Regions from separate parts of the Turicibacter sp. HGF1 genome, predicted to be linked through region 3. Evidence: riboswitches for the same ligand, from Rfam matches in the RefSeq annotation. Region 3 holds a riboswitch; each other region holds the start of a gene.

Region 1 (3,243 bases), on a different contig from region 3:
ATATTGATGAGAAAATCCGGCTTTTAACTTTTGTGGATTTAATAAAACTATTTCACTCAGTGTTTCAATCGTTGGAGGGTTAGAAATATTTTGAGTTAAAATATCATGAGCCTTTTGAATACTTTTAATATCCCTAGCACTTAAATTAAGATAACGATCTTTCCCAATTTGAACCTTTCCATGATGAAGTTGCTTCGTAAACGTATTATCATCAGATTCCTCGACTGTCTGAATAATCAACGAAATACATTGTAAAATACAACTTTCAAGCATTAAGGAATCGAGCATATTTTTGTTGGATAAAGTTTGCATTGTTTGTAAAATAGACATGACTTCAAGTGGAAGATAATTATACGTATAGTTTGTTGCAAATCGCTCAAAATCAAAATCATTTTTTAATAAAGGGCGAATCACATCATTGAAATAATTTTCATAAATCGTGATTTCTGCACCATGAAAATGTTGTCCTTTTGTCCAATTCTGCTTCCCTTTTAAATCTTTTTCTACAACGAAAAAAGAAGAAGGTTTAAAAGAAGAAATGGGTTGATTATCAATTTGAAATTCTGTTGTCCCTTTGTGAACCGTTCCAAATCGAACAAGTCGCTGTGGGTTATCAAAATTTAATGTAAAATGATGGGGAATCGTATAATCAGCAATCCCGAACTCATAATAACCAGGGCGTTCGTATAATAAGAAATAGCCATTTTCAGGATGTTCAATATCTTTGAAAATTTTACAATACTTCTCTTGGAATGCCTTGAAATTTAACTCATAAAGGACCGCTTCTCGAAACTCCTCTGAAGAGTGAACGATTGTCATGCTAAAACCTCGCTGTCAAAAAAACTGATTTTAATTAAGTATAACATACTACAAAAGTCGTTTTCAAAATGTATCTTTAAATGATTGAATTCGATAAAATAATTGACTTTTTGTCTCTAAATGAGTTAAAATCTAATTATAAAAAATTAAATAATGAACTAGAACAAACGACACATGTAGTGCTTTGCACGTAAATCTGATTACGGTACAAGGTGACTTCGTGTGTCTTTTTTTGCGTTCTTTTACGAAAAGAAAGGAAAGATACTATGCCAAAAACAAAAATTCAAAAATTATTCTTTGCTGTACTAACTGTTTTTATTACAGTTCATTTATTCGTCTTTTATAACGTAGCCATTGAAATGGGAGGAATGTCAAATCAAGTCTTTGTTACTTCTTTAAAAATCGTTCCGATTGAATTAATCTTCGCCTTACTTATTGAAATATTTATTGCAGGTCCTCTTTCAGAAAAACTTGCTTTTAGTATGATTGATTTCAAAAAAGATAGCCAAGTGATTATTACAACCGTATTTATTTGCTCGACTATTGTCTTCATGTGTCCCTTAATGTCATTAGTTTCAACTATTTTATTCCACGGTTTCACAAGCGAACTAATTGCTACTTGGTTCCAAAATATTGTGATTAACTTACCCTTTGCTTTCTTTACTCAAATTTTCTTTGTTCAACCCTTTGTTAGATATATTTTCCGATTTGTCTTTAAACACCAGTTAGATAATGAAAAACAGTACGATACAAATGAAATTGAAGTCGCTTAAGATGAAAAAGTTATCCTCCTAATTGAGGATAACTTTTTTTCTAATACTAAAATATGACATCCAAACGGAATAAAGGGGGGATGATTGACATAAAATAAAGAGAATTCACAATTAAATAGTATTAAGCATGATGAAACGTGCTTATTCAAACCATCATTAAAACGTAGAGGTTGCGAAGGCTTAAGAGTACTAATAACGAGGTAAGCGCGATGACTTATTGGGAAAGGAAGATTCGCCGAAGAGATTAACTGACGCTTTAAGGTTAATTCTCTGGGGGTGCATAAAAGATATGCATCACTGTCACAAAAATCACTTTGTGGTGTGCTACATTTGAGGATATCCCAACCGATTTTTCGGTATATTAAAGGCCCCTTGAATGTATTCGAGGGGCTTTTTTAGTGCCTTATCAAAATGAAAAAAGGAGTCTAGGATGAAACTACATGGAACAATGAACATTGAAAATCAACAATTATTTATTGGAGGGGTAAGTTGTCAAACATTGGTTAACACTTATCAAACACCACTTTATGTCTTTGACGAAGCACTACTTAGACAAAATTGCAAAGATTATAGGAAGCATTTTAAAGTTGAGGAGCGAGGGAATCGTGTGGCTTATGCCGGAAAAGCTTTCTTGCCACTTTACATGTGTCACCTGATTAAAGAAGAGGGGCTTTATCTTGATGTTGTATCTGGTGGTGAACTGTATACTGCTTATAAAGCTGATTTTCCAATGGATCATGTTTTGTTTCATGGTAATAATAAGACATTTGATGAAATCAACATGGGCTTAGAGTATGGTGTCGGTGTTTTTGTAGTTGATAATTACTATGAACTAGAGACGCTAAATACAATGTGTCATAAACGTGGTAAACAACAAAATGTTTATTTAAGAATTACACCTGGTATCGAAGCACATACACACGACTACATTAAAACGGGACAAATCGATTCGAAATTTGGATTCACCTTATCGAATGGGGACTTACAAAGATGTCTTGAAGTGTTTCATAAGTATGAGCATTTAAATTTAATTGGTTTGCATGCGCACATTGGATCACAAATTTTTGATGTGAATCCCTTTTTAGATGAAGTTGAGATTATGATGACACTCGTAAAAGATATTAAAGAGCAATTTGGATTTGAGATTACTGATGTTGATTTAGGTGGAGGAGTCGGCGTTTATTACACAGAGAAGGATGCACCTAAATCGATTGCACAGTTTTGTGAGGCAATTTTAACAAAAGCCCAGACGGTTTGCGAAACTTTACAAATAGATATTCCAAGATTGATTATTGAACCAGGGCGCTCAATTGTTGCCAATGCAGGAAGTACTTTATATATGGTTGGGTCAATGAAAGATATTAAAGATGTTAGAACTTATGTTAGTGTCGATGGAGGAATGACAGATAATATTAGGCCTTCTTTATATCAAGCGGTTTATGAATGTGCCATTGCAAATTGGATGGAATCAGGAAACGAGCGTCATGTTACGATTGCCGGAAAATGTTGCGAAAGTGGGGATATCTTAATAACTGACGTTGACGTAAATAAGATTGAAAGTGGGGACATTTTGATTATCACCTCAACAGGTGCTTATGGTTATTCCATGTCCTCAAATTATAATAAAATTCCAAAAGCAGCAGTTGTTGCT
Region 2 (3,243 bases), on a different contig from region 3:
GAGGATGAAATATGAAGTATCCGGTTGGATTTATTGGTAGTGGTAATATGGCGATGGCGATGTTAAAAGGATTATTGAAATCTGAATTAATATTATCAAATGATATTTTGATGTCTAATCCTAGCCAGACAAAAGTTAATCGATTTGTTGAAGATTATAAAATAAATGGGACAACTTCAAACCAAGACGTTGCAAATTTATGTCAAATTGTTATTTTAGCAGTTAAGCCATATTTATATCCCGCTATTATTGATGAAATTAAAGAAAGTATTCATAAAGAAACCATTATTGTGAGTATTGCAGCGGGACCAACACTTCAAATGATTGAGGACTATTTTCAAAAAAGTATTAAGGTAGTTCGTACAATGCCAAACACACCAGCACAAGTCGGTGAAGCGATGTCAGCAATTATACCAAATCGCAATGTTACAGAAAATGAGTTAAATCAAGTGATTGCTATTTTTAATAGTTTTGGAAAATGTGAAGTGGTGTCTGAAGCATTAATTGATTCCGTTATTGCTGTGAGTGGATCATCACCTGCTTATGTTTATATGATGATTGAAGCAATGGCTGATGCTGCTGTTTTACAAGGGATGCCACGAAATCTTGCTTACGAATTTGCTGCACAAGCAGTGCTTGGAGCGGCGAAAATGGTACTAGAAACAGGGATGCATCCAGGGGGATTAAAAGATCAAGTTTGTTCACCAGGTGGCACAACAATTGAGGCAGTTGCTAAATTAGAACAAGAGGGATTTAGAGCAAGTATTATGAATGCTATGGAAGCTTGTGCAAAGAAATCTAAAAAAATGAGTAAATAAAAAAGACACGCTTTAAAACTAGCGTGTCTTTATAGGCTATTTATATAATTTATCTTCTTTTTTCTCAAATTTTTTTTCCTCATGATGTTGTTCTTTATGATGAATTTCCATTTCATGAATTTTTTCTTTAATACTCATTAAGGACATCTCATTTTTAAAAATTTATTATAGTTAGCTCTCTATAGTGTATTTATTAAAAAAATATAAAATAGAAATTTTATTGGATAGTTACATAAATTTACACTTGCAAAAGAATAGAATATAGTTTATGATTTAATTAATTAAAAAATAAATAGGTTTTAGATAGAGGTGCGGTAACTAAGAGTACTATTGAAGAGTGAAGACGTAGACGCAATAGGAAAGGAGTTCTCGCCGAAGCCTATCATCGATACTTTAAGGTGATAGAGCTGGTGTTATGTAAAATATACTTAACACTGTCACAAAATATTTTGTGGTGAGCTATCATTTAAGATGAATGCATTGTATATCGATTAAATGATATATTAAAATTCAAAGTCTTGAGTGATTTGCTCAAGGCTTTTTTTTATTAAAGCCAACCATAAAAATTGTGGAGGGCTATCATTTGAGCATTCAAAAGTAAACGCACGTTATGTGATTATTTCTGAAAAGTCTTGAGTGATACTCAAGACTTTTTTTATTGTGAAGCTCTTGCACCTCATACCATCCAAGAAAAGATGGGGACAATGCTTTATTGGATGTTAAAAACCTGAAGGGAGATTAATATATGTTAAGTCTTAGAAGAGCCAGAAGTATTGAAACTGAGGCAGGTGCGAAAAAAGAATTTAAAGTACCACATACGCTAGTTATTATTTCTTTTATCTTAGTCATCGTTGCCGTAGCAACATGGATATTACCAGCTGGGATGTATGAGCGAGTGGTTAATGATTTAGGTCGAACAGTCGTTGTGGATGGATCGTTCCAATACATCGAGCAATCACCGCAAGGATTATTTAGTTTATTACAAGCTCCATTAGAAGGAATTGTAGGAGCTTCAGAAATTATTGCCTTTTTATTTATCGTAAGTGGAGCAATTGCTATTATTACAAAAACACGTGCAATTGATGCTGGAATTACAAGTGCCGTTAAATCGTTCCATGGAAAAGAGATGTTAATGATTCCGTTTATTATGGGATTATTCTCATTAGGTGGCGCAGTTTTTGGAATGACGGAAGAGGCAATTCCATTTATTGCAATGTTGATTCCACTTTGTTTAGCTTTAGGTTATGACAGTATTATGGCGATGGCTATTTCTTATGTTGGATGTATTGTTGGTTTTGCTACAGCAATGATTAATCCATTCTCAGTAGGGGTTGCTCAAAGTATTGCAAATGTTCAAGCTGGATCAGGTGTGGGATTCCGTACTCTAATTTGGGCAGTTACAACTTTAGCATCTATTCTATTCTTAATGTGGTATGGTCGTCGTATCAAACGTAATCCAGAATTAAGTCCCGTTTATGAAATTGATCAGTCACGTCGTGAAGCATTAAAAGAATCAACTGAAGAACATATCGAGTTTACAGTAAGACATAAAATTATTTTATCTTCGATTTTAGTTTGTTTAGCTGGAATTGTCGTTGGAGTACTAAAATTTGATTTTGCTATTCCAGAAATCGCGGCTTTATTCTTAGCTACAGGAATCGTGGCAGGATTTATTGGACGTTTAAGTTTTGATGATATGGCAACATCGTTTGTAAGTGGAGCAAAAGATATGATTGGAGCAGCTATTGTGGTTGGATTTGCTCGTGGAATCGTGATTCTTGCACAAGATGGTCAAATTATTGATACAATTCTTTACCAATTATCAAACTTCATCGGTCAATTACCTTCGTTAATTGCGGGATATGTCATGTTCTTTGTTCAAATGTTTATTAACTTCTTTATTTCATCAGGTTCAGGACAAGCAGCTTTAACAATGCCGATTATGGCGCCACTTGGTGAGTTAGTTGGAATTACACCGCAAACATCAATTTTAATTTTCCAATTTGGTGATGGATTCTCAAATGCGATTTTCCCAACAAGTGCAGTCTTAATGGCTTGTTTAGGGGTAGCAGGTATCCCATGGTCAAAATGGATTAAATGGATTTTACCACTACAAGTTATCTTTGGAGTAATTGCTATTATCTTTATTACAATTGCTATTTTAATGGGTTGGTCATAATATTAATTTTGCTAGGCATTTTCTTTATAGAGAATGCCTAGTAAACTATAGTTGAACTTAAAATGAAAAATGAATTAGAATAAGAAGAAATCTATCAATAGATTTTTGTATACAGGAGGGGCATTATGAAAGAACAATTATTGCAAATTAGTGAAGAGCTTAAACAAAGATTATGGGAAATGAGTGACTATATTCATGATCATCCTGAGCTTGGAAACCAAGAGTTCGAAGCTGTAAATACATTAA
Region 3 (3,243 bases):
CTGATATTGGAGACGAACAAAGTATTGAACAAAGTTTATCAACGTTCTCATCTCATATGACAAATATCGTTAAAATTATGGAACGTTTAACAGTGAATAGCTTGATTTTATTTGATGAGCTAGGGGCAGGAACCGATCCGAAAGAAGGCGCATCACTTGCTATTTCGATTTTAAATTATGTTAAGGTTCGAGGAGCGCGTACGATTGCGACGTCGCATTACCCTGAGCTTAAGGCCTATGCTTATGAGCAAGATGATGTGATTAATGCATCGGTTGAATTTAATGTTGAGACGCTTTCCCCAACGTATCGTTTACTTGTTGGAGTACCTGGACGTTCAAATGCCTTTGAGATTTCAAAACGTTTAGGATTAAAAGAGGCCATTTTAAATCAAGCTCGTTCATATGTTGAAAGTGAACGAACAGAAATGACGGATTTAATTACAAAACTTGAGGATCGTGGATTACAATTAGATCAGGAGATTCAACATCTTCAGCAACAAAATACATTAGTTGAAGAAATGAAAAAAGAATATGAGCAAAAACTGGCAAAATTTGAGGCAGAACGTGAAAAAGTCTTAGAGGATATCAAAAAAGAAGCATTTGAAAGTGTTCGCCAAGCAAAAGAAGAAGCAGAACAAATTGTGATGGATTTACGTCAAGCGAAAAAAATGGCTGATTTATCAATGAAAGATCATGAGTTAACAGAAAAATTGACGTCATTAAAGAAAGCAGAGGCGAAACAAGCAGAGCAATTTAAGAAAAAGGCTCAAAATAAACAGCCGTTAAAACCAGGTGATGAAGTGATGGTTTTATCTTTAAATCGTCAAGGTGAACTGATTGAGCAAACCAAAAATGGAGAATGGATGGTTCAACTGGGTATGATGAAAGTGAACATTAAACCTGAAGATCTTCAATATTTACGTAAATCGGTTCAGAAAAAGGAAACAAAAAAAGGGCAAATGGTTCATAAACGTAATAGCCATGTCGGAATTCAATTGGATTTACGAGGAGAACGCTATGAAGATGCTATGTTAATGCTTGATAAATACTTTGATGATGTCTTATTGGCTGGATATCAAACGATTACGATTATTCATGGTCATGGAACGGGAGCTCTTCGCCAAGGGGTTCATAAATATTTAAAACAAAATAAACACGTTGCAAGCTTTAGATTTGGGGGAGCCGGTGAAGGTGGAACTGGAGCAACGGTTGTTGAATTAAAATAAGGGAGTCCTGTCTATCTCGAGTCAATCGGGATAGATTTTTTTGTGAAAATATATTTTTCAAAATAAAGTTTACATTATATGGAAATCATGTTATTTTATAAGAGGACAAAAAAAATCGTATAGAGGTAGCGTTGCATCAGAGTACAACAGGGAGCTGGCAAGTGAGGAAATGTTGGAAAGGTAATCATCGCCGAAAGTTTCGTATTGGCAAATACGTCACTTGGGGTTGCAGGAAATACCTGTAACACTCCTTCAGTTTTGAAGAGGAGCTATTAAACAGAGGACTTTTTTTCAGTCGTGTTAATAGCACGACTTTTTTTGTTACAATCAATTTTAATCAAAGGGGAGATTTTAATATGAGAAAATTAGTTGTAACGTTAGCAGGATGTATTTTGCTTGCAGGATGTAGCGGGAATGCTACAAGTAATTCAAAAGATACGTTTACGGTTGGAATGGAATGTAATTATGCTCCGTTTAACTGGCAAACGTCAGCACCAACACAGACAAGTGTATCAATTGGTGGAGCAGGATTTTGTGATGGATACGATGTGAGAATTGCAAATGAAATTGCAAAGAGCATGGAAAAAGAGTTAGTGATTAAAAAATTAGAGTGGGATGGTTTGCAATTATCACTAGAATCGGGAGAAATTGATGCGATTATTGCTGGGATGACCGCTAATGAGGAACGTGAACAAGGAATTGATTTTACGACACCTTATTTTGAATCAGAAATGGTACTGATTGTTCGTGCAGACGATGATTTAGTTCATGCAACATCTATTCAAGATTTTAGTGGTAAAAATGTGATTGGACAGATGAATACTAATTATGATACGGTAATTGACCAAATTGAAGGGGTGAATCACTTAACACCTAAATCTTCTTATCCTGAGTTAGTGGTCTCTTTACAATCAAATGAAGCAGATGCTATTACGGCTGAATTACCCGTTGCCGAAGGGGTCATTCAAGCTAATCCAGATTTGACTATTGTTCACTTTGCAGAAGGTAAAGGATTTGATATTGATACATCTGTTTCAATTGGATTAAAAGAAGGCAGTCGTGGTACAGAGTTCTTTAATCAAGTTCAATCTGCTTTAGATAATATTTCAGATTCGACTCGAAATGAATGGATGACAGAATCTCGCGAAAGTGCGCCAACAGGTGAATAATTATGATGTTCTTAACCACTCAAAATGGCTTTTTAAATAAATCATTTTCTTTATTTGTTAAAAATTTTGATTTGTTCATGTATGGAATTAAAATGACACTCATTTTAGCTTTTTTAGGAACGATGTTAGGCTTAGTTATTGGGTTAGTTCTAGGGGGATTGCGTGCGATTACAATTGAACCAAGAGACTTAAAAAGTGTAAAAGTGTTAAAAAAAATGATGCACTGTTTGATAGGTCTTTACGTTTGGTTTTTTAGAGGGACTCCAATGATGGTGCAAGCGATGTTTTTATATCATGCTTTACGTCCTATTCTAGGGTGGAGTTCATTAACTGCAGGGATTGTGATTATTTCGGTTAATACTGGGGCTTATATGGCAGAAATTATCCGTTCAGGTATTCAGTCAGTGGATAAAGGGCAACTTGAAGCCGCTAGAAGTATTGGAATGACCGCTTTTCAATCGATGATGTACATTATCTTACCTCAGGCGATTAAAAACGCCTTTCCTTCTATTGGAAATGAATTTATTGTGAATATTAAAGATAGTTCAATGTTAAATGTCATTGGGGTGATTGAAGTTTTCTTCCAATCTAAATCAGTAGCAGGAAGTGTGATGCTATATTCTGAGACGTTTTTTATTACGTGCCTCATTTATTTAGTGTTAACGACAATTACAGCACAAATTTTAGGTTGGATTGAAAAGAAAATGAACGTGAAAAAAACTTCATTTCCATCATCGCAAACGGTTCCAATGGCAAATCTTTAGGAGGAGAGTATGGCAGAAAATACGATGATCAACATCCATCATTTAGAAAAACGATTTGGAGAACTAGAGGTTTTAAAAAACATA

The links. A riboswitch is a leader RNA that binds a small molecule or an ion and turns the genes downstream of it on or off. The one in region 3 is predicted to bind lysine.
Region 1: another riboswitch for lysine. It lies ahead of lysA (diaminopimelate decarboxylase); the one in region 3 lies ahead of HMPREF9402_RS11115 (transporter substrate-binding domain-containing protein).
Region 2: another riboswitch for lysine. It lies ahead of HMPREF9402_RS12810 (YfcC family protein); the one in region 3 lies ahead of HMPREF9402_RS11115 (transporter substrate-binding domain-containing protein).

What each region holds. Positions count from the first base shown of each region.
Region 1 is NZ_AEXQ01000064.1:19,543-22,785, reverse strand. It holds gene HMPREF9402_RS06125 (helix-turn-helix transcriptional regulator) at 1-819, opposite strand, end outside; gene HMPREF9402_RS06120 (DUF2798 domain-containing protein) at 1,086-1,592, shown strand; lysine riboswitch at 1,749-1,927, shown strand; gene lysA (diaminopimelate decarboxylase) at 2,023-3,243, shown strand, end outside.
Region 2 is NZ_AEXQ01000132.1:3,918-7,160, reverse strand. It holds gene proC (pyrroline-5-carboxylate reductase) at 12-818, shown strand; lysine riboswitch at 1,115-1,288, shown strand; gene HMPREF9402_RS12810 (YfcC family protein) at 1,564-2,997, shown strand; gene HMPREF9402_RS12805 (M20 family metallopeptidase) at 3,123-3,243, shown strand, end outside.
Region 3 is NZ_AEXQ01000113.1:16,260-19,502, reverse strand. It holds gene HMPREF9402_RS11120 (endonuclease MutS2) at 1-1,226, shown strand, start outside; lysine riboswitch at 1,339-1,506, shown strand; gene HMPREF9402_RS11115 (transporter substrate-binding domain-containing protein) at 1,583-2,395, shown strand; gene HMPREF9402_RS11110 (amino acid ABC transporter permease) at 2,398-3,159, shown strand; gene HMPREF9402_RS11105 (amino acid ABC transporter ATP-binding protein) at 3,169-3,243, shown strand, end outside.